One region of the Blautia sp. 1001283B150304_161114_C9 genome, then DNA from elsewhere that is predicted to be linked to it. Evidence: a T-box and tRNA genes for the amino acid it is inferred to sense, from the RefSeq annotation. Region 1 holds a T-box; the other regions hold tRNA genes.
The links. A T-box is a leader RNA that pairs with one kind of tRNA and senses whether it is charged. The one in region 1 lies ahead of thrS (threonine--tRNA ligase), so its partner is inferred to be a tRNA-Thr.
Positions count from the first base shown of each region.

Region 1 (8,233 bases):
CTGCACAGAACATAGCCAGAGGATTCTGTCCACCAAGAACTGCATCGCCGTAGTTCTCATCTTTAGCCATTTCTTCCATGGCAGGTTTATTGTTTACGAAGTCATTATCAGCAGTAACGATTTCTTTCATAACGTCAACGTTAGTTGTCATCGTTCTCATGATATCAGCAACCAGTGTAGGATTGTCTGTGCCTGTAGCTGCTGTGATCCATGTTCCGCCCCAGTAGAAGCCCTGTGGTCCTTCTGTTGCAGCCCAGCCGCCATCTTTACCAACTGAACCATCCTGGTCAGCACTCATGGAGAAGTCGATGAACCATGCAGGTCCGAAATATGAGAATACATTGCTGTCTTTGAAGAAGCCCTTGCTCCAGTCATCGCTCCACAATTCATAGGTAGCTGTTTCTCCGGCATCAACCATTTCCTTGGACATATCTACCCAGTTTTTGATATTGTCATCAACAGTGATCTTTCCGTCAACAACCCATGGGGAAGTTACATTATTAGAGAATACACGGTAGGCATCATTTACAGTGGAAGTCATCTGATAGCCTTTTTCCTTCAGCTCTTCAGCTGTTGCCTTAAATGTATCCCAGTCTGCAACTTTCTTCTGAACCTCTGCCGGATCATCACTTCCGAATACTTCCTTTGCAATATCTCTTCTGTAGATCATAGCACCCGGGCAGCCTTGCCAGGAAAGACCCTTTAAGTTACCATCAGAATCTGTCATAACATCTTTGGTGTACTGATATTGGTCTGCAACTTCCTCATCTGTGATTCCCAGATCTGCCACAGACATTGTATAATCAGTATTTACATATTTCAAAGCATAGTCTGCTTCTACAAGGAAGAGGTCGATTTTGTCATCTGCTGCTGCATCGGCCTGTTTCAGAAGAGTCTCATCCAGATTATTCTGATACGCATTGTCATCAGAAGGAGTGATGTTCCATACAACATCCACATCTCCAATCTTGCCATGAGTTCCGTCAACTTCTTCATATCCGGGATAGTGGTCAGTCAGACGGGATTTGAATTCTTCATTCCAGCAATAAATGTTTAAAACTTTACCTTCGTCTGCTGCTGCATCTTCAGCCCATGCAGGAACTGCTGTAAGGCCTGCAAGCATAGCTGCTGTTAATGTGATTGCCATAGCTTTTCTCTTCATCATGTTATTACCTCCCTGTAATGATTGATTTTCAGTTTTTGCCTGATATTTCCCCATATTGAGTTTTCAGTCTGGTCAGACTCCTGACTTGTGTTTTTTGTTTTTCGTTCCTAAATCGTTTTTGTAAGTTTATCGTAGCACGTTTTCAGAAAAAATCAAGTAGTTTTAGTTATATTTGCATAATTTATCCCTGTTGCACAAAAAAGAATTTATAATAATTTATTAATTTCACAAAAAGAAAGTTTTATTTATGCGAAAATTTTCATAATATTTTCGCATAAATGGAGATAATGATTGTGAGATTCCTGACAGGCAAAAATACGACAATTTTTGTAAAAAACTGAATGATACGGGAGATAGTCTGATTTGAACGAAGCAAGTAAGTTACCTGATTTAATTGTGAAAAGTAAAAAAACTAAACTTATTCGTTTTCGTAAAACTATTTTCTGTCTTTTGGATATCAGAAGGAGCTGGTATTCCTACTGATACAAGCAAATCCCTCACTGATTATTGCTTTTTGCAACCTCCCAGAGGACTTACTTGATTCGGTTAAAATGCTGATATTTTGAGGAAAAAGTGAAAGAATAATAAAACAGGGCTGTCGTATGAACCAAAAGTTCATTGACGACAGCCCCGTTTTTAACAGAAATAACAGTTTCTGTACTTATCTGAAAGGGAAGATTATTTATTCTCTTCCTGTACTTCGATTTTGCGGATTGTTTTATTCTTGATTTCTTCTTTGATCGCTGCAAGGAAATCACCAAGGTCTTTCATTCCTTCATCACCAAGGTAACGGCTTCTTACGGAAACCTTGCCTTCTTCTTCCTCTTTGGCACCGACGATGAGCATATATGGAACTCTTGCAAGACGTGCTTCACGAATCTTGTAGCCCATTTTCTCGGAACGCTGGTCAACGGAGCAGCGGATTCCGCTTTCTTTTAACTGTGCTTCCACTTTGGCGGCATAGTCGTGGAATTTCTCAGAGATCGGAATTACACGAACCTGTTCCGGGCAGAGCCAGGTCGGGAACATACCTGCATATTTCTCAATCAGCCATGCCAGTGTTCTCTCATAGCATCCCATGGATGTACGGTGGATGATGTATGGACGCTGTTTCTCACCATTTTCATCGATGTAGTACATATCAAACTGTTCAGCAAGAAGAGCATCCCACTGGATCGTGATCATTGTATCTTCTTTTCCGTATACATTTTTGGCATTGATATCAACCTTAGGTCCGTAGAATGCAGCTTCTCCAACATCCTCTGTAAATGGAATGTTCAGTTCTTCAAGCATCTGGCGGATATGAGCTTCTGTCTGATTCCACACTTCTGCATCACCGATGTATTTCTCTCTGTTGTTCGGATCCCATTTAGAAAGGTGATAGGTTACGTCCTCTTCTACACCAAGAACCTGCAGGCAGTACTGTGCAAGTGCGATACAGTCTTTAAATTCTTTTACCATCTGGTCAGGTCTTACGATCAGATGACCTTCGGAGATCGTGAACTGACGTACACGTGTCAGACCATGCATTTCCCCGGAATCCTCATTACGGAACAGAGTGGATGTTTCACCGTAACGAAGAGGCAGATCACGATAGCTGTGCTGTTCTGCTTTGTATACATAGTACTGGAATGGGCATGTCATAGGACGAAGCGCAAATACTTCTTTGTCTGTTTCTTCGTCGCCGAGAACGAACATGCCCTCTTTGTAATGATCCCAGTGTCCGGAAATCTTGTAGAGGTCGCTCTTTGCCATTAACGGAGTTTTTGTTCTGATATATCCGCGTTTTGCTTCTTCGTCTTCAATCCAGCGCTGAAGCTCCTGCATCATGATCACACCGTTTGGCATGATAAGTGGAAGTCCCTGACCGATCACGTCTACAGTTGTGAAGATCTTCATCTCACGGCCAAGTTTGTTGTGGTCACGTCTTTTTGCTTCTTCCATCTGTTCCAGATGTTCTTTTAACTCATCCTTGGAAGCATAAGCTGTTCCGTAGATACGTGTGAGCATTGCGTTCTTTTCGCTGCCTCTCCAGTAAGCGCTGGAAGAGGAGAGAAGCTTGAATGCTTTTACACCCTTTACACTCATAAGGTGAGGACCTGCGCAGAGGTCTGTCCAGTCTCCCTGAGAATAGAAAGAGATTTCGGAGCCTTCCGGAAGATCTTCGATAAGTTCTACCTTGTATGGTTCATTTTTCTCCTGGAAGTATGCGATGGCATCTTCTCTTGATTTTGTGAAGCGTTCAATCTTAGCGCCTTTTTTGATGATCTTTTTCATTTCTTTTTCGATTGCATCCAGGTCATCACGGGAGAATGGAGGGCAGTCGAAATCATAGTAGAATCCTGTATCAATAGAAGGTCCGATAGCAACCTTTGCATCCGGGAATAAGGTCTGTACTGCCTGGGCAAGTACGTGGGATGCTGTATGGCGGAGAACTGCAAGTCCTTTTTCATCTTTTGCTGTCAGGATGTTTAATTCGCAGTCACTGTCAATAACTGTTCTCAGGTCTACAACTTCTCCGTTTACTTCTCCTGCACAGGCAGCACGTGCAAGTCCCTCGCTGATGTCGTAAGCAATGTCGATTACGGATTTTGCTTCAGCGTATTCTTTTTTTGAGCCGTCTTTTAATGTTACGATCATGATGATTATCTCCTTTACGTTAGTATGGATTTGCTATAGTTGCTGTTCACTGTTGATATCCCGCGGAGCGTGCTGCTGAGAACGGAGTGAACAGTAACAGGTTTTTGTACTGCGAAGGGGTAAAAGAAAGAATAAAAAAATCCCCTACAGTACGGTTAAATACTGTAGGGGACGAGATAACATTACTCGCGGTTCCACCCCGGTTGTTCTGATACATTACTGATGGATAAATCATCTGATCAGAACCGCTTCATTCGATGGTAACGGAATCACCGGACTGTATTAAAGTCACTCAGAGGTGGTCTTCGGCTGGTTCGCGATGAAATGCTTGCACCGGTATACATTTCTCTCTGTAACGTTCCTCAGCGTACTCTTCTCTTCAACGTTTTGATTCTTCTTATCTTTTCTGCCGCCTATTATAGACTTGCAAAGTGGGTTTGTCAATCAGTAAAATGCAAAAAGTTGATTTACGAAAATAGAGATTAATGTTATACTGACGAAAGTGAAAAACAATAAAAAACATGAAAGGGATCAGATAAATGAGCAGATGGGAAGAAAATATACGTAAAGTAATACCATATACACCAGGCGAGCAGCCCAATCAGCCGGATATGATCAAGCTGAATACCAACGAGAATCCGTATCCGCCGGCACCTGGAGTGGAGAAGGCGTTGAGGGAGATGGATACAGATACTATGAGACTTTATCCGGATCCTACAGCAGGAGAACTGGTACATGCCATTGCAAAGAATTACGGGCTGAAGGATGAACAGGTTTTTGTGGGAGTAGGTTCCGATGATGTGCTTGCCATGAGTTTCCTTACATTCTTTAATTCACAGAAGCCGGTTCTTTTTCCGGATATCACATATTCTTTTTATGATGTATGGGCAGACCTGTTTCGCATTCCATATGAGAGACCGGCACTGGATGAGAACTTTCATATAAGGAAGGAAGATTATTTCAGAGAAAACGGAGGAATTGTATTCCCGAATCCGAATGCGCCGACAGGTGTGGAGATGCCGCTGGAGGAAGTGGAGGATATTATCCGCCATAATCCTGATGTGATTGTGATCGTGGACGAGGCTTATGTGGATTTTGGTGGTCAGTCGGCGCTTCCATTGATTGAAAAATATGACAACCTTCTGGTCGTACAGACATTTTCCAAGTCGCGTTCTATGGCTGGGATGAGAATTGGTTTTGCGTGTGGAAATGAGAAACTGATCAGATTCCTGAATGATGTGAAGTATTCTTTTAATTCTTATACTATGGACCGTACAGCGATTGCTGCAGGTGTGGCGGCAGTTGAAGATAAAGCATATTTTGATGAGACATGTAATAAAATCATAGAGACAAGAGAATGGACAAAGAAAGAATTGAAGGCACTGGGATTCTCTTTTCAGGATTCTATGTCTAACTTTATTTTTGCTACGCATAAAACCTGCCATGCGAAAGAACTTTTTGAGGCATTGAGAGGGCAGCATATTTATGTTCGTTACTTCCAGAAGGACCGAATTGACAATTTTCTTCGTATCACTGTTGGAACAAAGGAAGAAATGCAGAAATTTATTGATTTTTTGAAGGATTATCTGAAGTAAAAGTTAGGAGGTTTTATGGAAGCACTGGTACATTGGTTCTCGCAGAATCTGTCACAATATATTTCACCGGAAGGGGCAGTTTTTATTATTTCAATGATTCCGCTTTTGGAACTCAGGGGAGGATTGCTTGCAGCATCCTTACTTAAGATATCGGCTGCAAAGGCAATTCCACTGTGTATTGTTGGAAATATTATTCCTATTCCGTTTATTCTGTTGTTTATCAGACAGATTTTCAAGGTTTTAAAAAAGACGAAACTCTTTCGGGGACTTGTTATGAAATTGGAAGACAGGGCAATGAGAAAAAGTGATCAGGTAAAGAAATATGAGTTTTGGGGACTGATGCTGTTTGTGGGAATTCCACTTCCGGGAACAGGGGCATGGACAGGATCTCTGATTGCATCTCTTCTGGAAATTGATATTAAGAAGTCCTCTCTGGCAATTTTTTGTGGCATTATTATGGCAACTGTCATTATGTATATTGTTTCTTATGGATTAGTGGGAAATCTGGTACATTAATTGTCTTCTTAAATAAGTGTTATTAATATCTGATTTACCGGAAATCCGGGGACATATTTTATGTCTCCGGATTTCTGCTTTTATGTCGATAATATCAGTTTTATGACGTATAAAACAGCTTGCCAATAATAAAGATTTGGAATAATATGGTATTGTCAATTATGAAGAAGATGTGCTAAGATAAATATAAAGATACCGGTGTGCAGACAGGATTACTACAGGAATTAACTTGTCGACACAGGAGCAGGAGTATAATTTTCCTGCGATATGCATTGCTGCAGATCTGATATTCGTGTCACTTCAGACAGATTATCCCACTAACTGTTACAGGAAAAGTTAATAAAGAATAAATTGCTCAGATACATAGGAAATCAGAAAAACAAAAATAAAAATAATTATCAATATTAACAATCAAAACAAAAAGCAGAGGATTATTTTATGAGAGAAAAGTATGAATCATTATCACTGGCAACTTTAAAGGATTTGGCAAAAGCCAGAGGATTAAAAGGGGTTTCAGCATTGAGAAAACCGGAATTGATCGAGAGAATGCTTCACGAAGATGAACTGGAAGGTGAGACAAAAAAACAGGAAACAGTCCGGGAGAAACCGCAGCAGAGTGAAGTGGAAGGTAACGGAGAGAGAATCCCCCAGTATAACAAAACACCGGAACGTACACAGTATCATGCCCCGGCAGAGGCAGTACAGCTTGACAGTGGAGAGAGAGCAGACGGAATCCTTGAGGTACTTCCCGATGGATATGGGTTTATCCGATGTGAAAATTATCTTCCGGGGGAAAATGATATTTATGTATCACCTTCTCAGATACGCAGATTTAACCTGAAAACAGGTGATATTATTAAGGGGAATATCCGTATCAAAACACAGGGAGAGAAATTCAGTGCCCTGCTATATGTGACCTCTATCAACGGATTCCATCCCAGTGAAGGGCAGAGACGACATAATTTTGAAGATATGACACCGATTTTTCCAAATGAGAGACTGATAATGGAAAGACCGGGCGGCACAGTTGCCATGAGGATCGTAGATCTGATCAGCCCTATCGGTAAAGGACAGAGAGGAATGATCGTATCTCCTCCGAAAGCTGGTAAGACAACTTTGCTGAAAGATGTGGCAAAGTCTATTCTGAGAAACAATCCGGACATGCATCTGATCATTCTTCTGATCGATGAGCGTCCTGAGGAGGTTACAGATATCAGGGAGGCCATCTGTGGCGATAATGTGGAAGTCATTTATTCTACATTTGATGAGCTTCCGGAACATCATAAACGTGTGTCTGAAATGGTAATAGAACGTGCACGTCGTCTGGTGGAACATAAAAAAGACGTTACAATTCTTCTTGATTCTATTACAAGACTGGCAAGGGCATACAACCTGATTATACCGCCCAGCGGACGAACTCTTTCCGGTGGTCTGGATCCGGCGGCTCTTCATATGCCGAAACGTTTCTTTGGTGCGGCCAGAAATATGAGAGAGGGCGGAAGCCTTACTATTCTTGCTACAGCGCTTGTGGATACGGGAAGTAAAATGGATGATGTAATTTATGAAGAATTTAAGGGAACCGGTAATATGGAACTGGTGCTTGACCGAAAACTGCAGGAAAAGCGGGTATTCCCTGCAATTGATATCCAGAAATCCGGTACAAGAAGAGAGGATCTGCTGCTGAGTAAAGAAGAACAGGAAGCGGTTTACATTATGCGAAAAGCCCTCAATGGAATGAAGTCAGAAGATGCGGTAGAACAGATCCTGAATATGTTTACCCGTACGAAAAATAATGCTGAATTTGTGCAGACTGTAAAAAAACAGAAGTTTATCTGAAACGTTGTAAAAAAACAGTTACTGTTCGCTCCGTTCTCAGTAACAAAAATATTAAATAAATTTTAAAATAAATTTTAAAATAACTTGCATTCCATGGGACGATATGTTATACTCATAAAGCTGTTTAATAGTAAATTCGTCAAATGAATACGAATAGAAAATAGAATCTTTACAGAGAGGTGAAAATCATGAGAGAAGGAATCCATCCTAATTATTATCAGGCAACTGTAACCTGCAACTGTGGTAACACATTCGTAACAGGATCTACAAAACAGGACATCCACGTAGAAATCTGCTCTAAATGTCATCCATTCTATACAGGTCAGCAGAAAGCAGCTCAGGCTCGTGGACGTATCGATAAGTTTAATAAGAAATACGGCCTGAACAAATAATCAGAATATAGTAAGAATTGAGAAGGTTGAGGTTGGGAAATCTCAGCCTTTCTTGTTTCTTTGGGAGAAAATAATGAAATCATCGAACA
Region 1 covers NZ_JADPGO010000001.1:119,542-127,774, reverse strand. Annotated here, with positions in the region: gene I4V44_RS00545 (carbohydrate ABC transporter substrate-binding protein) at 1-1,162, opposite strand, end outside; gene thrS (threonine--tRNA ligase) at 1,844-3,805, opposite strand; T-box leader at 3,970-4,197, opposite strand; gene hisC (histidinol-phosphate transaminase) at 4,345-5,400, shown strand; gene I4V44_RS00530 (COG2426 family protein) at 5,416-5,916, shown strand; gene rho (transcription termination factor Rho) at 6,355-7,752, shown strand; gene rpmE (50S ribosomal protein L31) at 7,941-8,144, shown strand; gene I4V44_RS00515 (DUF1385 domain-containing protein) at 8,218-8,233, shown strand, end outside.

Region 2 (8,233 bases), on a different contig from region 1:
GGAATACAGATTCCTTATAAAAATGGGAGAGACAGAGACAGAATGTTATGATCCCTATGCTTTTCCATGCCAGATCACAGAGGAAGAGGAGAAGGCTTTCTGCGCGGGTGTTTATTATGAGGCATATAAGAAGCTGGGCGCACACCCTATGGAGATTAAAGGAGTGAAAGGTACTCTTTTTGCTGTCTGGGCTCCGAACGCAGTGAGTGTAAATATTGCAGGTGATTTTAATGGATGGATCGGACGTGCGACTATTATGCATCGTATGCCTATGTCCGGTATCTTTGAGCTGTTTGTACCCGGGGTAGAGGCAGGGACACATTATAAATATGAAATTAAAGTCAAAGGCGGCGAAGTTCTGTTAAAGGCTGATCCTTATGGGAACAGTGCAGACCATGATCCTGAGGGAGCATCTGTGGTAGCAGATGTAAGTGCTTTTCAGTGGAATGACGGAGACTGGATGAAAGAGCGTCACAGATTTGATGACAGGAAACAGCCGGTTTCTATATACGAAACATCTCTGGAGGAATGGAAATCCGCTGAGGAGCTGGTGGAATTTCTGGCAGAGGAAGATTTTACCCATGTGGAACTCCATCCTGTGATGGAATACCTGGATGATATTACAGGTGGTTATTCTACATATGCATATTATGCACCTACTTCCAGATTTGGAAGCGTGGCGGATTTTCAGAAGCTGGTAGATGAGCTGCATCAGGCGGGGATCGGTGTGATCCTGGACTGGACACCTGCACAGTTCCCACGTTATGCCTCCGGTCTGGAGAAATTTGACGGAACACCTCTTTATGAGAGACAGAATCCGGCAGAGGCGATTCATCCATTCTGGGGAACACTGCTCTATAATTACGGAAGCCCGATGGTGAAGGATTTCCTGATCTCCAATGCCTGCTTCTGGGCTGAGGTCTACCATGCTGACGGCCTGCGTATGGATGATGTAGATGCCATGTTGTATCTGGACTATGGCAGAAATCAGGGAGAGTGGACACCTAATATTTACGGAACCAATGAAAACCTGGATGCTCTGGAATTTCTGAAGCATCTGAATTCTGTGATAAAGGAGAGAAATCCCGGATTGCTTTTAGTTGCTCAGGAGAACGGACTCTGGCCGGAGCTGACAGACAGTGTGGAGAATGACCATCTGGGATTTGACTATAAATGGAGTGGCGGATGGACAAAAGATCTGCTTGAATATCTGAGTAAGGATCCTATTGAGAGAAAGAATTACCATGATCAGCTGACTATGTCCATGCTCTATGCATACTGCGAACATTATATTCTGACGCTTGGCAGCAGGGATGTTGGTACATTGAAGGATTTTGCGGATAAGCTGCCGGGAAGTGAAGAACAGAAGAATGCGCAGATCAGAGAGGCTTATGCTTATATGATGCTTCATCCGGGATGCAAGATGATGGCACCGGATAAAGATATGCCAAAGGAACTGGAAGTATTTGTCAAAGACCTCAATAATATGTATCTTGCTCATCCTGCACTTTATCAGCTGGATGATGAATATGATGGATTTGAATGGGTTCAGCTGATGAAGTATGAGGAGAATGTGATCGCATTCATGAGAAAGACAGAGAAACCGGAAGAAACTATTTTGGCTGTCTGCAATTTCGCGGCAATCCCATATGAAAACTACAATGTGGGAGTTCCTTTTGCCGGCAAATATAAAGAAATCTTTAACAGCGATGATAAAAAGTATGGTGGTAATGGTGTAGTAAATACGAGAGTTAAAGCGGCGAAGAAGGCTGAGTGTGATGAGAGAGAGTACTCCATCACAGTAAAGCTTCCGGCACTTGGCGTGGCAGTCTTTACCTGCACTCCGGAAGAAACTGAGAAAAAGCCTGCTGCCGAGCACAGCCAGATCAAGAAATCCATCACCAAGACAAGAACTGTACGCAAGGCTGCCGGGAAAACAAAAGCAGCTGTAAAAACTGCAGTGAAACCGGTGACGAAAACAGTATCTGAAATACCGGTCAAAAAGGACTTGACAGAGAAGAAATAATATTATAAACTAAATGCTGTGGCTGTCAGAATTATCAATTTCTGACAGATTACAGCATAAGCTGAAATAGCTCAGTCGGTAGAGCACTTCACTCGTAATGAAGGGGTCGTGAGTTCGAGTCTCATTTTCAGCTTGGAAGATATTGGGCAATTGTAATTTTATAGAAAATCCGCTATACTGAAAAGCAGAGTATAGTGGATTTTTTATGTTTTTATGGATGTTCGTATGGTGAGTACCTTAAAATTGCCGGTAGGAATTGAAATGATTGTAAAGAGAAATTTACGTTACTGTCCACACGCCACTATCCCGCGAGGTGTTTTGGCATGAATATGCAAAAATCCCGAGACATACAAGCCAAAATTCCATTGCCGCAGGCAATCTGGAATGAATTTTGGCTAAGTTACTGTGAACGGAGTGAACAGTAACAAATTTACTTGACAATCTCGGGCCTATCCTTTAATATAGCTTTTGGATTATACCAAATAAATAATGACCGGGAATCTATCAAGAAGAATGGTTGATTTCCGGTTTTCTTATGTGGACATCATGGTCAGGAGTGCACGCAGACTGGATGGAACAAAAACGGACCGGATATATCTATAATTGGAAAAATGGACATATACAGATGCGAAACCATGCAGAGACTGGCACTGTAACAGGCGTCAGCATTGGCATAAACCGATGTAGGGGCGAGAGCTTTTACGCGTGGTTTCGTATCTTTTTTAGTATAAAGAGGTATCTTTTTTACATGAAAGGAGCTGAGTATAGTTGGCAGAGGTTTCACTTGAACTGAAGGAGATAAAGAAAAGTTTTACAGAAGGCGAAGCAGTTCTGGATAATATCAGTCTTGAGATCAGTAAAGGGGAGTTTATTACTTTGCTGGGATCTTCGGGATGCGGCAAAACGACAACACTTCGGATCATTGCCGGTCTGGAACAGCCCGATGCAGGAAGTGTCTGGCTGGATGGCAGAGAAGTGACAGGTCTGGAGCCGAACCAGAGGGATGTGAATACGGTATTTCAGAATTATGCCCTCTTTCCGCATATGAATGTTGCGGAGAATATTGGCTATGGTCTGAAACTGAAAAAAGTTCCTAAGAATGAGATTAGGAAAAAAGTTTCTCAGATGCTGGAACTGGTACAGCTTGAAGGATATGAAAAAAGAAAGCCTTCTGAACTCTCGGGCGGTCAGAAACAGAGAGTTGCCATTGCGAGAGCACTGGTGAATAATCCCAAGGTACTGCTTCTGGATGAGCCGCTGGGAGCACTGGATCTGCAGCTTCGCCGTGCGATGCAGATAGAACTGAAGCATCTGCAGAAGAAGCTGGGAATTACATTTATCTATATCACTCATGATCAGGAAGAAGCTATCAATATGTCTGACAGGATCGCGGTGATGAGGGACGGACGTATTGAGCAGATCGGAACACCGGATGAGATCTATAATCATCCAAAGACCAGTTATGTAGCAACATTTGTAGGAAATGCCAATATCCTGCATGGGGCTGCAGAGAGTATTCAGGGAGAGAATGCAATCGTAAAGATTGGAAATGACAGGGTAATTGTAAAGCTTGAAACAAGTCAGCAGAATACAGAGGATACAGGGGGAAAACAATACCTGTCAGCAGGAGAGAAAGTAACTCTGGCTGTGAGAAGCGAAAATATATTGTTACAGGAAACTGCTGTAATCGGTGATACCGGTACAGATCACAGAGACACTGTTGATATAAGTGTGTCAGGCGGTGGTTTGGATGCACATAATAAGAATAGTGTATCAGGTTTACAGGCAACTGTTACAGAGAAGAACTTTGCAGGAGGTCAGCTTCGTGTAACTCTGAAGCTGAGTGATGGTACACAGTTGATCGCCAGCAGATACGGAATCGACGCATCCGTCGCAGAAGGCCAGACAGTAAGATGCAGTTTTCTGCCGACAGATGTAGTACTGGTAGACAGGGAGGACATTCATGAAGAAGCGTAGAAACCGTTCTGACAGTTCTGCATGGATGGCACTTCCACTGTACATTTTTACTATTGTGTTTGTAGTATGCCCCCTTATCTATATGGTGGCGCTGAGTTTTGCTACGCCGTCCAGAGGATTTGGGGTGACCTGGAAATTTACGCTGGACAATTACAGAAATATTTTGGAACCTGTATATCTGAATACATTTGTGGAATCACTGAAGCTGGCATTTACCAGTACGATAGTAATCGCTTTGATCGGCTATCCGTTCGGGTATTTCATGGCGAGGCTGCCGGAGCACAGAAAGAAAAAGGCACAGCTTCTGTTGTCTACGCCGTTCTGGGTAAATTCCCTGATCCGTCTGTATGGCTGGATTATTATTTTGCAGAAAAAAGGACTTTTGAACTTTGTATTGATGAAACTTGGGATCATTGAGAAACCGCTGTCTATCCTGTACAGCTACCCGGCAATTGTGATCGGTATGATTTATGTGCTTCTCCCGTTTATGATCATGTCTGTATACTCCAGCGCAGAGAAGCTGGACTGGTCTTATGTGGAGGCTGCCAGAGACCTTGGGGCATCCAGACTGCAGGCATTTTTTACTATAACACTGAAGCTTACACTGCCCGGGCTGCTTTCGGGTGTGATCCTGACTTTCGTGCCATCCATGGGACTGTTCTTTATTGCAGATATCCTGGGTGGAAATAAAGTGGTACTTGTCGGAAGCCTGATCCAGGATCAGATGACAAGAGGAAGTAACTGGCCCTTTGCAGCAGCACTTGCTGTGGTGATGATGGTACTTACAACTGTACTGATCATGATTTACAGGAAAGTGACAAATGCCAGAGAACTGGAGGGAATCGGATGAAAAAGAATTCAAGATTTGCCGGATTTTATATGGGGCTGATTTTCTTTCTGATGTATCTCCCTATTGCAGTAGTGATCGTCTTCTCATTTAATGAATCTAAACTGCCAGTGAAATTTACAGGCTTTTCCCTGAAATGGTATCAGGAACTTTTCCATGACAGAGCAATGCTGGAAGCGTTGGTGAACAGTCTGATCCTTGGGGTATTAAGCTGTCTGGTAAGCGCAGTGATCGGTACTCTGGGTGCAGTTGGGTTATCAAGGATTCACTGGAAGTCAAAAGGGGCACTGGAATACATTTCCATATTGCCGTTAATGATACCGGAGATCATCCTTGGTATGGTGCTGATGGCATTCTTTTATATGCTGAACCTGCCCTTTGGCATGCTGACACTGTTAATAGGTCATACGGTATTCTGTGTGCCTTATATTCTGATGGAAGTGAAGGCAAGACTGGCAGGCATGGATCCGGCGCTGGAAGAGGCAGCAAGGGATCTGGGTGCGGGACCTTTCCGGGCTTTCCGGGATATTACGCTGCCGTTAATTATGCCGGCTGTAATTTCAGGTTCGCTGCTTGCGTTTGCCATGTCCATGGATGATGTGGTAATAAGTATTTTTGTAAACGGACCGCGTCTGTCTACGCTGCCGATCAAGGTGTACACACAGCTGAAAACGGGAGTGACGCCGGAGATCAATGCGTTGTGTACGATATTGCTGGCAGCTACACTGGCTATTTTTATTGTTTATTCACTGATAACAAAGAAGAAAAAATAAATGCTATAGCTTTCACGAATATTCTGAACAGCCGGCAAATGCTTTTGGAACAGCCGGATTATAAAAAACAGAGAAAAATACATTCAGAGGAAGGAAAAGATGATGAACAAACTGATTGAGTTAAAAAATCTGACCAAGAATTTTGATGATCAGCAGGTTTTGCGCGGCATCAATCTGGATATTTACGAAAAGGAATTCCTGACGCTTTTGGGACCCAGCGGATGTGGAAAGACAACCACTCTTCGAATCATTGCAGGCTTTGAAGAACCAAGTGACGGAGAAGTACTGTTTAACGGGATTGAGATTTCCAAGCTTCCCCCGTACAAGAGAGAGGTTAACACTGTGTTTCAGAAGTATGCTCTTTTTCCTCATTTAAATGTGGCGGAGAACATCGGTTTCGGGCTGAATCTGAAGAAGGTCGATAAAACTGTCATCGCCCAGAAGGTGGAGCGTATGCTGAAGATGGTTGGTCTGGAAGGCTTTGGGAAAAGAGATGTAACTCTGCTCTCCGGTGGACAGCAGCAGAGAGTGGCCATTGCCAGAGCTCTGGTAAATGAGCCGAAGGTTCTGCTTTTAGATGAGCCCCTGGGTGCACTGGATGCAAAGATCCGTAAACAGATGCAGGTAGAATTAAAGAAGATCCAGCAGGAAGTCGGCATCACTTTCATTTATGTTACCCATGACCAGGAAGAAGCCCTGTCCATGTCAGATACGGTTGTTGTTATGAATAACGGTGAGATTCAGCAGATCGGTTCGCCTACAGATATCTACAATGAGCCAGAAAACCGTTTTGTTGCAGGCTTTATCGGTGAATCCAATATTATCGAGGGAACCATGATCCGCGATTATCTGGTTGCTTTTGACGGATTTGAGTTTGAATGTGTGGATAAGGGATTTGAGGATAATGAAGAGATCGAAGTTGTATTAAGACCTGAGGATCTGGATATCGTAGATCCCGGTCAGGCAAAGATCAGGGGAATCGTGCGCAATATTACCTTCAAGGGTGTGCATTATGAGATCCTGATCGAGACAGAACTTCGTACTTATATGGTTCATACCACAGATTATGCGGAAGTCGGAAGGGAAGTGGGACTGAAATTCGGGCCTGAAGACATCCATGTTATGTGTAAGATGGGAAGCTACTGATGAAACAGTACAGAAGTCTTATCAAACCATATCTTGTGTGGGCATTTGTGGTCATTGTCATCCCGCTGATACTGATCGCATTATATGCATTTACAGAAGATGGAAACGAAGTGTTGACGTTCTCCTTTACACTGGAGAATTTCCGCAAATTCCTGGAAGCAACGTATATGAGCGTTATTTTCAAGTCCTTTAAGCTTGGAATCCTGACGACAGTCATCTGTCTGGGACTTGGCTATCCGCTGGCATATATTATTTCCAAATGTCCGGAAAAATCCCAGAGTCTTCTGATCCTGCTGGTAACTATTCCGGAATGGATCAATATGCTTCTGCGTACTTATGCATGGATGAACCTGCTGTCGGACAATGGTATCATCAACCATTTGCTTGGATTACTGGGGATTTCCCCGGTGACAATGATGTATACGGACTTTTCCGTAGTGGTTGGTCTGGTCTGTAACTTTATGCCGTTTATGATCATCCCGATTCATACATCCCTGAGCAAGATGGATAAATCCTTTATCGAGGCTGCCTATGACCTGGGGGCAAATAAATTCCAGACCTTCACAAAGGTTATCTGGAAATTGTCCATCCCCGGCGTGCTCAATGGAATCATGATGGTATTCCTGCTGTCTATTTCCACATTCGTTATTCCGAAACTTCTCGGAGGCGGACAGTACATGCTGATTGGTAACCTGATCGAATCTCAGTTTATCTCTGTTGGTGACTGGAATTTCGGAAGTGCGATTTCTCTGATTCTGGCTGTGCTCATTCTGATCTTTATGAGCCTGATGAAGAAGATGGATAAAGATGAATAAGGGAGGACGGCATGAAACGTAATAATAAATTTTTCTCAATGTTATATGTAGTACTCTGCCTTGCTTTCTTTTACCTGCCGATCCTGGTGACGATGATCTTTTCCTTTAACTCATCCAAGTCACTGACCAGATTTACAGGCTTTTCCCTGCGCTGGTATCAGGAACTTCTCGGTAACGGGGAAGTAATTAAGGCAGTTTATGTATCTGTTACCATTGCGATCATTGCGACCATTGTTTCTACAATACTTGGAACCATTACAGCGATCGGTTTATCCAAATCAAAGAAGGTAATCAAGGAACTGCTTTTGAATATTAATAATATCCCGATTCTGAATCCTGAGATCGTAACTGCCATCAGTCTGATGCTCTTGTTCTCTTCTCTGGGATTTCGAAAAGGATATCTGACTATGCTGCTGGCACATATTGCGTTCTGCACCCCGTATGTAATTACCAGCGTTTATCCGAAGGTAAGGGCTCTGGATCCGAATATGGCAAATGCTGCCATGGACCTTGGGGCAACACCTTTTCAGGCTCTGACAAAGGTTATCGTGCCCATGATCAAAGAGGGTATTTTCGCAGGCGCGCTGCTTGCATTTACCATGTCATTTGATGATTTCGTTATTTCCTATTTCGTATCAGGAAATGGTGT
Region 2 covers NZ_JADPGO010000019.1:53,637-61,869, forward strand. Annotated here, with positions in the region: gene glgB (1,4-alpha-glucan branching enzyme) at 1-2,026, shown strand, start outside; tRNA gene I4V44_RS10955 (tRNA-Thr) at 2,087-2,159, shown strand; gene I4V44_RS10960 (ABC transporter ATP-binding protein) at 2,795-4,003, shown strand; gene I4V44_RS10965 (ABC transporter permease) at 3,990-4,853, shown strand; gene I4V44_RS10970 (ABC transporter permease) at 4,850-5,623, shown strand; gene potA (spermidine/putrescine ABC transporter ATP-binding protein) at 5,723-6,769, shown strand; gene I4V44_RS10980 (ABC transporter permease) at 6,769-7,584, shown strand; gene I4V44_RS10985 (extracellular solute-binding protein) at 7,596-8,233, shown strand, end outside.
Region 2: it has a tRNA-Thr gene. The T-box ahead of thrS (threonine--tRNA ligase) is inferred to sense a tRNA for this amino acid. The anticodon was not compared.

Region 3 (8,233 bases), on a different contig from region 1:
CTTGTATCTCCCACATACATACATTCTTCCGGTTTTACACCAAATTTCTCCGCAACCATAAGCGGACCATCAGGTGCCGGTTTCCTGCGGATTGCTTCACTCTGACCAACTACCATATCAAATTCCCCGTCAAAAAGCTGCGCAATTACTTTCACAGCTGCAGGATGAGGTTTATTTGAACAAACTGCCAGCTTCATTCCATGTTCCTTCAATTTCTTTAAGGTTTCCGGAATTCCCTTATAGGGAACTACTTTATACATCGGATCTGCTTCAAACATTTCCCGGTAAAGCTTCTGTCCCTCATCATAATGCGCAAGTTCCGGATCCCCCGCATCCTTAAGTGCGCGGCGGATCAGCATATTTGCCCCTTCTCCGCTGTAATATCTGAAATTATCCACCGGAAGTGTTTTCAACCCGAATTTTTCCATAATAATATTAGTCACATAAGCCATGGAATCCAGCGTATCAGCCAGTGTTCCATCCAAATCAAATATACATGCTTTAATCATCTTTTGTCATCCTCTTAAGTTAATTCCTGATTTCTTCATTTCATAAAATAATCTGGCAACCGGGAGTCCTACCACATTATTGTAATCTCCGCTGATCCCCTTTACATAAATTCCGAAAAGTCCCTGGATGCCATAGCTTCCAGCCTTATCCATAGGCTCTCCTGTAGCAACATACTCTCTGATCTCCTCATCTGAAACCGGATAAAACGTCACATCTGTACTTTCATAAAAAGTATGTTCTGTCCAGACTTTTTCTTTCTTTTCCCATACAGAAACGCCGGTATATACCTGATGAGTATTTGCCTGAAGTTTCTTTAATGTATTCACTGCATCCTCTGTATCATGAGGTTTGCCAAGGATCACATTCTCAAACACTACCACTGTGTCAGATCCGATCACAATTGTTCCGTCGGCACTATCTTTCATAGTACGGATAACAGAAGCTGCTTTATCCGAAGCCAGCTGTTTTACTGCCTCTCCCGGATTGTCTGAGATACGATTCTCATCACCTGATGCAGGCAGCACTTCAAAATCCACGCCAGCCCGTTCCAACAGTTCTTTTCGTCTGGGTGAAGCAGATGCCAAAATAATTTTTCTCATAATAACCTCTTCTTTCCTGTCATAGTATACCTTGTATCTTTTTGGTATGCAACTGCTTTCATTAACTCTTTCCATAAAATTTCGCTTTTCTTTTTATCTGAAAAGTATTAAAATAACAATAACCTATAGCTGAATAAAATGGTGTCAGGAGTAAAAGATATTTTTATCCTGACTCGCTGTCAAAAATAGGAGAATATCAGAAAGGAGTTTATGATTATCATGGCTAAAATTAATAAATACTGGGGATATGTTGCAATAGGTGCCCTTACAGCAGCTGCTGCCGGTGCTGTAGCTGCCCTTATTGCCAAAAAAGGATCCTGTAAAGAGGATTTTGATTTTGAAGATGACTTTGATGATTTCGATCTGACTGATGAAAAGGAAACTGCTAAGGAAGATCAGGAACCTGCCGAAGATTTCCAGTCCTGGGAACATACAGGCGAACAGTCTGCAACAGATGACACCGAAAGCGAAGAAGCTGAAGAAGCTGCTGATACAGACGATTCTGAGAAGTCTTCCGATAAAGCTGCTGAAGTTGAGATTAAAGATGCAGAAGAGGAAGAAGATGCCGATGAACCCGAGAATTTTGAAGAGACTATGGACGCTGCATCTGAATCTGAAGAATAAACGTTACCGTTCACAGTAACGTAACCAAAAAGGAATGTTACTTCACGATTATACAATCGTAGAAGCAACATTCCCTTTTTATTCTGATTATATTACTATTTCAGTCTCATTATGCTTTCGGAAGTTTAAATGAGCTCTTCAGAGACACGATACGGTTGAATACCGGTGCACCCTCTTTAGAATCATGGATATCTGCACAGAAAAATCCTGTTCTTACGAATTGGAAGCTGTCATAGCCTTTTGCTTCCATAAGTGCTGGTTCTACATATGCAGTAACTTTTGTCAGAGAGTTCGGATTTACATTCAGAGAACCATCTTCTTTGTTGTATACACCCTTCTCCTCGTCTACGATATTCTCATAGAGACGTACTTCTGCTTTTCCTGCCTGACTTGCTTCTACCCAGTGAATGGTTCCTTTTACTTTTCTGCCATCCGGCGCATTGCCACCCTTTGTTGCAGGATCATAAGTACAGTGTACAACACGTACAGTTCCATCTTCATCAGCTTCATATCCTGTACAGGTTACAAAATATGCGTTCATAAGACGAACCTCTGTGCCCGGGAACATTCTCTTATATTTCTTAGGCGGATCTACCATGAAGTCTTCTCTCTCAATATAGAGTTCTCTGCCAAACGGTATTTTACGGGTTCCCAGTTTTTCATTCTCCATATTATTCGGAGCTTCCAGATATTCCACTTCGCCTTCCGGATAATTATCGATCACAAGCTTGATCGGATCAAGAACAGCCATCAGACGGGGACGTTTCAGTTTCAGATCCTCACGGATGCAGTATTCAAGCATTGCATAGTCAACAGAGCTGTTTGCTTTGGATACACCACAGAGTTCTACAAACATTTTGATGGATTCCGGTGTAAATCCACGGCGGCGCAGTGCTGCGATGGAAACCAGACGCGGATCATCCCATCCGTCTACGATGCCTTCCTCTACCAATTTCTTGATATAACGTTTACCTGTAACTACATTTGTCAGATACAGTTTTGCAAACTCAATCTGCTTCGGCGGCTGTGGGTATTCCAATTCTTTTACAACCCAGTCATACAGTGGTCTGTGATCCTCAAACTCCAGAGTACAGATGGAATGTGTGATTCCCTCAATCGCATCCTCGATGGGATGGGCGAAATCATACATTGGATAGATGCACCATGTATCACCTGTTCTGTGGTGAGTCATATGAGCAACACGGTAGATAACCGGGTCGCGCATATTCATGTTCGGAGATGCCATATCGATCTTGGCACGAAGCACTTTCTCTCCGTCTGCATATTTGCCTTCTTTCATCTCTTCAAAAAGCTGCAGGTTCTCTTCTACACTTCTGTTTCTGTATGGACTTTCTTTACCCGGCTCTGTAAGAGTTCCACGATATTCACGGATCTGATCTGCTGTCAGGTCACATACATAGGCTTTGCCTTTCTGGATCAGCTTTACAGCAGCTTCATACATCTGTCCGAAATAGTCAGATGCAAAAAACAGTCTGTCTTCCCAGTCTGCACCAAGCCATTTGATATCTGCCTTGATGGATTCTACAAACTCACTCTTTTCTTTGGTCGGGTTTGTATCATCAAAACGCATGTTGAACTTGCCGTTATATTCCTGTGCAAGACCATAGTTTAAAAGAATAGATTTCGCATGACCGATATGAAGATATCCATTCGGTTCCGGCGGGAAACGCGTATGCACGGTGTCATAAACACCCTCTGCTAAATCTTTATCAATGATATTCTCAATAAAATTTTTGGAAACTGTTTCGTTCTCCATCTTTTTCCCTCCTGTTGTCGTATTTTATACTGTTTTTTCACACATCTATATATAAAAAATACAACTGAATATTTTTTATGTCGAATGAATTTATATTATCATTGGAAATTCCATCTGTCAACCGTTTACACAACAGTGACAGGCCTTATATTTCTCAGACGTTACTGTTCACTCCGTTCACAGTAATGTAGCCAAAATTCATTCCAGTTTGCCTGCGGCAATGGAATTTTGGCTTGTATGTCTCGGGATTTTGGCATATTCATGCCAAAACACCTCGCGGGACAGTGGTGTGTGAACAGTAACTCTCAGACTCATCTGCACTCTCTTTCAGCAGCTCATATCCTTGACTAACATCTTGCAAAATATTATAATTATATCAACATATCAAGGAGGTGCGGCAATATGAGTAATGCACTACCAATTGAAGATTTAAGTAAAACTTACCTGGAACATTCTATGGTTATCAATAACTTTGTTATCAAGATCGGCAGCCAAATCAAAGACAGCTTATGTCGTGTCTTTGGTGACGGTGTTCAGTATGAATGGCGTGAAAATGATGATAAAGTAATCATTCCTGACGTATCAATCATCTGTAACCTGAGAGACCGTAAGAACATTTCTTTCACTGGCATTCCCCGCTTTGTGATGGAAGTTTTGTCCAATGCCACAGAAGAATATGATCGACATGAAAAGATGGATATTTATTGCAAGGTCGGTGTCTCTGAGTATTGGATCGTTGACTGGAGAAAAAAATCTGTAGAGATTTATCTCTTCGATTTCAAAGAAGATGGCACTGGTTATCCGTATCTTTATAAGACTGTCACAGCCCAGAATAAAGAAGATTTACATCTGGTTATGTTTCCGAATTTGAAGATAACCTTTGACGAGCTGTTCGACATTGGTGAATATTAACGAAAAATAAGGCATAAACCAAGGAGATAGTTTACTCTTTTTTATTTGTTTCAGAATGTTTCAGAATCACTTGCATATTGATTTCCTGATCTGCATATGCTATAATGCCAGTAGGCGAAAAGAAATAGCAAGTCCATGTAGACAAAAAGAATGAAGCCCTCAGTAGTGCGAATACTGGGGGCTTCTTCTTATTTTTTATGGCAGACAAGAAACTGCCAGGTTAGTGTTGCCCTACTTATCTCCGTCTAACCATTTGCAAACATAATAGGCGGCTATGCTTGCCATAAAGGAGACAAGAAAAGAAATAGCAAGATTCTCCATATAGGCTTCATCTCCTCCCGTTGCCGGGTATCGGTTGGACAACACTGTAAGTATAACATATCTCTTGTCATTCTGGAAGTACAAACAGTTCTTAGAAGTATATCAAAACTTCTGTTCTGATTACTTTTGAGTTACTGAAGTTCAAGAAATCCTTTATTTTTAAGCAATAAAAAAAGCTGATGACGGGAATTGAACCCGTGACCCCTTCCTTACCAAGGAAGTGCTCTACCTCTGAGCCACATCAGCATTGTGTCGGATTTACCGCTCACATTTAAATATACTATCAGAACTTGTTTGTATTGTCAATCCCTATTTTTAACTTTTTGATTTTTATTTTTGGGTTTTATACAGATATCTTTCTATTTTTGATATTGCTCCAACTGCTCTCTGATCTTGATTCGGATACGCTGTAATGCATTATCTATGGATTTGGGTGTTTTTCCCATGATCCGGGCAATCTCTCCGTATCCGTTTCCTGCCAGATAATATTCAAGAACCTGGTTCTCCATTGGACTTAACGTTGCTGTTATCTCCTGCTCCAGATCCTGGACATTCTCCTGGTCAATAATGATAGACTCCGGGTTCTCTCCCCAGTTATCTCCAAGATGTTCTTCATTTTCCCCATCCTGTTCGCTGAGGGAAATATAGGAATTCAGTGGCTGGTGCTTCTGCCTGTTGGAACTCTGGATGGCGTTGTAGATCTGTCTGTCCACACATATACTGGCAAAGGTCTGAAATGCAGCATCTCTGTCCGGCTGGTAATCGCGGACTGCCTTAAACAGTCCGATCATACCTTCCTGTATCAAATCATCGTTCTCCCCGCCTATCAGGAACATGGTCCTTGCTTTCTTGCGGACCATGTTCTTGTATTTTTCCATCAGATAGTCGAGGATTTCTGATTCCCCGTTTTTGAAACGGGAAATTAATTCTTCATCTTTAATTCCGTCATACTGTTTCATCAATTTAACCCTTCCGTTTTTCTGAAAATCTCTATCATTCGCCCAGAGGGCTTCTTATAACATAACAATATTGTGGAATAATTTTCTGCTGCAAAAATTCCTCTTAATAATCGCTGCACATCCTCACGAAGCCTTTATCTCAGTCTGAGATAAACTTACTTCTTCTGCAGTCTCTGACGTACAATCTCATATCCAAGTACTCCGGCTGCCACAGATGCATTGAGGGAATCAATGTCACCCTTCATAGGAATAGATGCCACGAAATCACACTTCTCACGGATCAGTCTGCTTACACCTTCACCTTCATTGCCGATCACTACGCCGATCGGACCTGTCAGGTTAAGATTGTACATGGTTTCACCGCCCATATCTGCACATACAAACCACATGCCCTGTTCTTTCAGTTCATCGATGGTATGTCCCAGATTGGTAACTTTTGCAACAGGTGTATAGTTTAATGCACCTGCTGAAGTCTTGGCAACTGTGGAAGTCAGGCCAACTGCTCTTCTCTTGGGAATAATCACCCCATGTGCACCTGCAAGGTTTGCTGTACGGATGATTGCACCAAGATTATGAGGATCCTCAATATTATCCAGGATAAAGATAAAGGGATCTTCTCCTTTTTCCTTTGCCTTCGCAAGAATATCTTCTACACTTGCATATTCATAGGCTGCCACCTGAGCGATCACGCCCTGATGTGCGCCTGTCTCGCTTAACTGATCCAGACGTTCTTTTGCCACATAATTAATAATCGTATCTTTTTTTCTTGCCTCTCTGGCAATAGTGCGGACCGGTCCGTCCTGGCATCCGTCCAGGATAAAAAGCTTATCTACACATTTGCCGGAACGAAACGCTTCCAGAACCGCATTGCGTCCTTCTATCTGTTCACTCATATCTTATCCTCTCCGATCCCTGCACGGACCAGTTCTATGATCCTGCTGAAATCATCTTTTAAATATAAATAGCCCATCAGAGCTTCAAACCCTGTTGCCCTGCGGTAGTCTGCCATAGTTGCATGTTTGGCCATTGTAGGAGAATGAGCATTCCTTCCTCTTCTGTAAACGCTGTGTTCCTCCTCTGTGAGCATGGGTTCAATCACTTCCATCATGGAAGACTGGGTTCCTGCCTTAACCAGACTGCTGGCTTTTCTGTGAAGCTGGTTCACCGGACAATTGCCTTTTTTTACAAGGATCGTGCGGATTACCAGTTCATAGACGCCATCTCCGATATACGCCAATGTCAGCGGAGAATAGGTTCGCAAGTCTTTATCTTCCAAATGAAACAACTGATGAAGCATGCCTTTCAAACTACTCAAATTCTCTTCATTAAGTCCGTTTGTTTCACTCATATCATTTAAGCTCGTTTCCATTTTACTCCCTCGCGGGTATCCTTAAGGATGATTCCCTTAGCCAGAAGCTCATCTCTGATCTCATCTGCTCTTGCGAAATTCTTTGCTTTTCTTGCTTCCTGACGCTCTGCGATCAGGTCTTCGATTTCTTTATCAAGGATTTCTTCTGTTTTCACAGCCTTCAGACCAAGTACATCGCATAATTTCACCATTGTGTCAAGAAGTGCTCCTGCAAATTCTGCGGAACTTGCCTCTGATACATTTGTATTTGCAAATTTAACCAGTTCAAAAATTGCTGCCAGTGCATCTGCTGTGTTGAAATCATCATCCATAGCTTCTTCAAATTTCTTTACGAATTCCTGTGCCTGTGCAAGCAGTTCTTTCTCTGCATCTGTTGCAGTTTCTGTCTGTGCTGCTGCTTTTCTGTCCTTTAAGTTTGCTGCTGCATCTGTGATACGTTCTAATGCATTCTTTGCAGCTTCCATCAGATCTGCGCTGAAATTCAGCGGACTTCTGTAATGTGCGTTCAGCATGAAGAAACGAAGCACCTGCAGGTCATACTGTTCACTGATTTCACGAACAGTACGGAAGTTTCCAAGAGACTTGGACATTTTTCTGTTATCAATATTTAAGAATGCATTGTGCATCCAGTATTTTGCAAAGATTTTGTCGTTGCAGCATTCACTCTGTGCAATCTCGTTCTCATGGTGAGGAAAGATCAGGTCTTCTCCGCCTGCATGGATATCAATCTCATCACCAAGGTATTTTTTCGCCATAACAGAACACTCAATATGCCATCCCGGACGTCCGTCACACCATGGTGAAGGCCAGGATGGTTCTCCCTCTTTCTTCGGTTTCCAGAGAACAAAATCCAGTGGATCTTCTTTCTGGTCTTCACCGGATACCTGCAGAGAACGGAAGCCGGACTGCAGATCATCCAGGTTCTTGTGCGAAAGTTTGCCATATTCTTTGAACTTCTTAACTCTGAAATAAACAGTACCGTCTGCTGCCGGATAAGCATATCCCTTATCAACCAGAGTCTGGATCATACTGATCATTCCGTCGATTTCCTGTGTTGCCTGTGGATTGGTTGTGGCAGGTTTTACATTCATGCCATCCATATCTTTCTTACACTCTGCAATATAACGCTCGGAAATTTCCTGTGCGCTTACGCCCTCTTCGA
Region 3 covers NZ_JADPGO010000005.1:29,839-38,071, forward strand. Annotated here, with positions in the region: gene I4V44_RS03895 (HAD family hydrolase) at 1-509, opposite strand, end outside; gene I4V44_RS03900 (Maf family protein) at 516-1,109, opposite strand; gene I4V44_RS03905 (hypothetical protein) at 1,329-1,733, shown strand; gene I4V44_RS03910 (glutamine--tRNA ligase/YqeY domain fusion protein) at 1,843-3,510, opposite strand; gene I4V44_RS03915 (Uma2 family endonuclease) at 3,913-4,422, shown strand; tRNA gene I4V44_RS03920 (tRNA-Thr) at 4,918-4,989, opposite strand; gene sigH (RNA polymerase sporulation sigma factor SigH) at 5,103-5,705, opposite strand; gene rlmB (23S rRNA (guanosine(2251)-2'-O)-methyltransferase RlmB) at 5,858-6,595, opposite strand; gene I4V44_RS03935 (Mini-ribonuclease 3) at 6,592-7,071, opposite strand; gene cysS (cysteine--tRNA ligase) at 7,056-8,233, opposite strand, start outside.
Region 3: it has a tRNA-Thr gene. The T-box ahead of thrS (threonine--tRNA ligase) is inferred to sense a tRNA for this amino acid. The anticodon was not compared.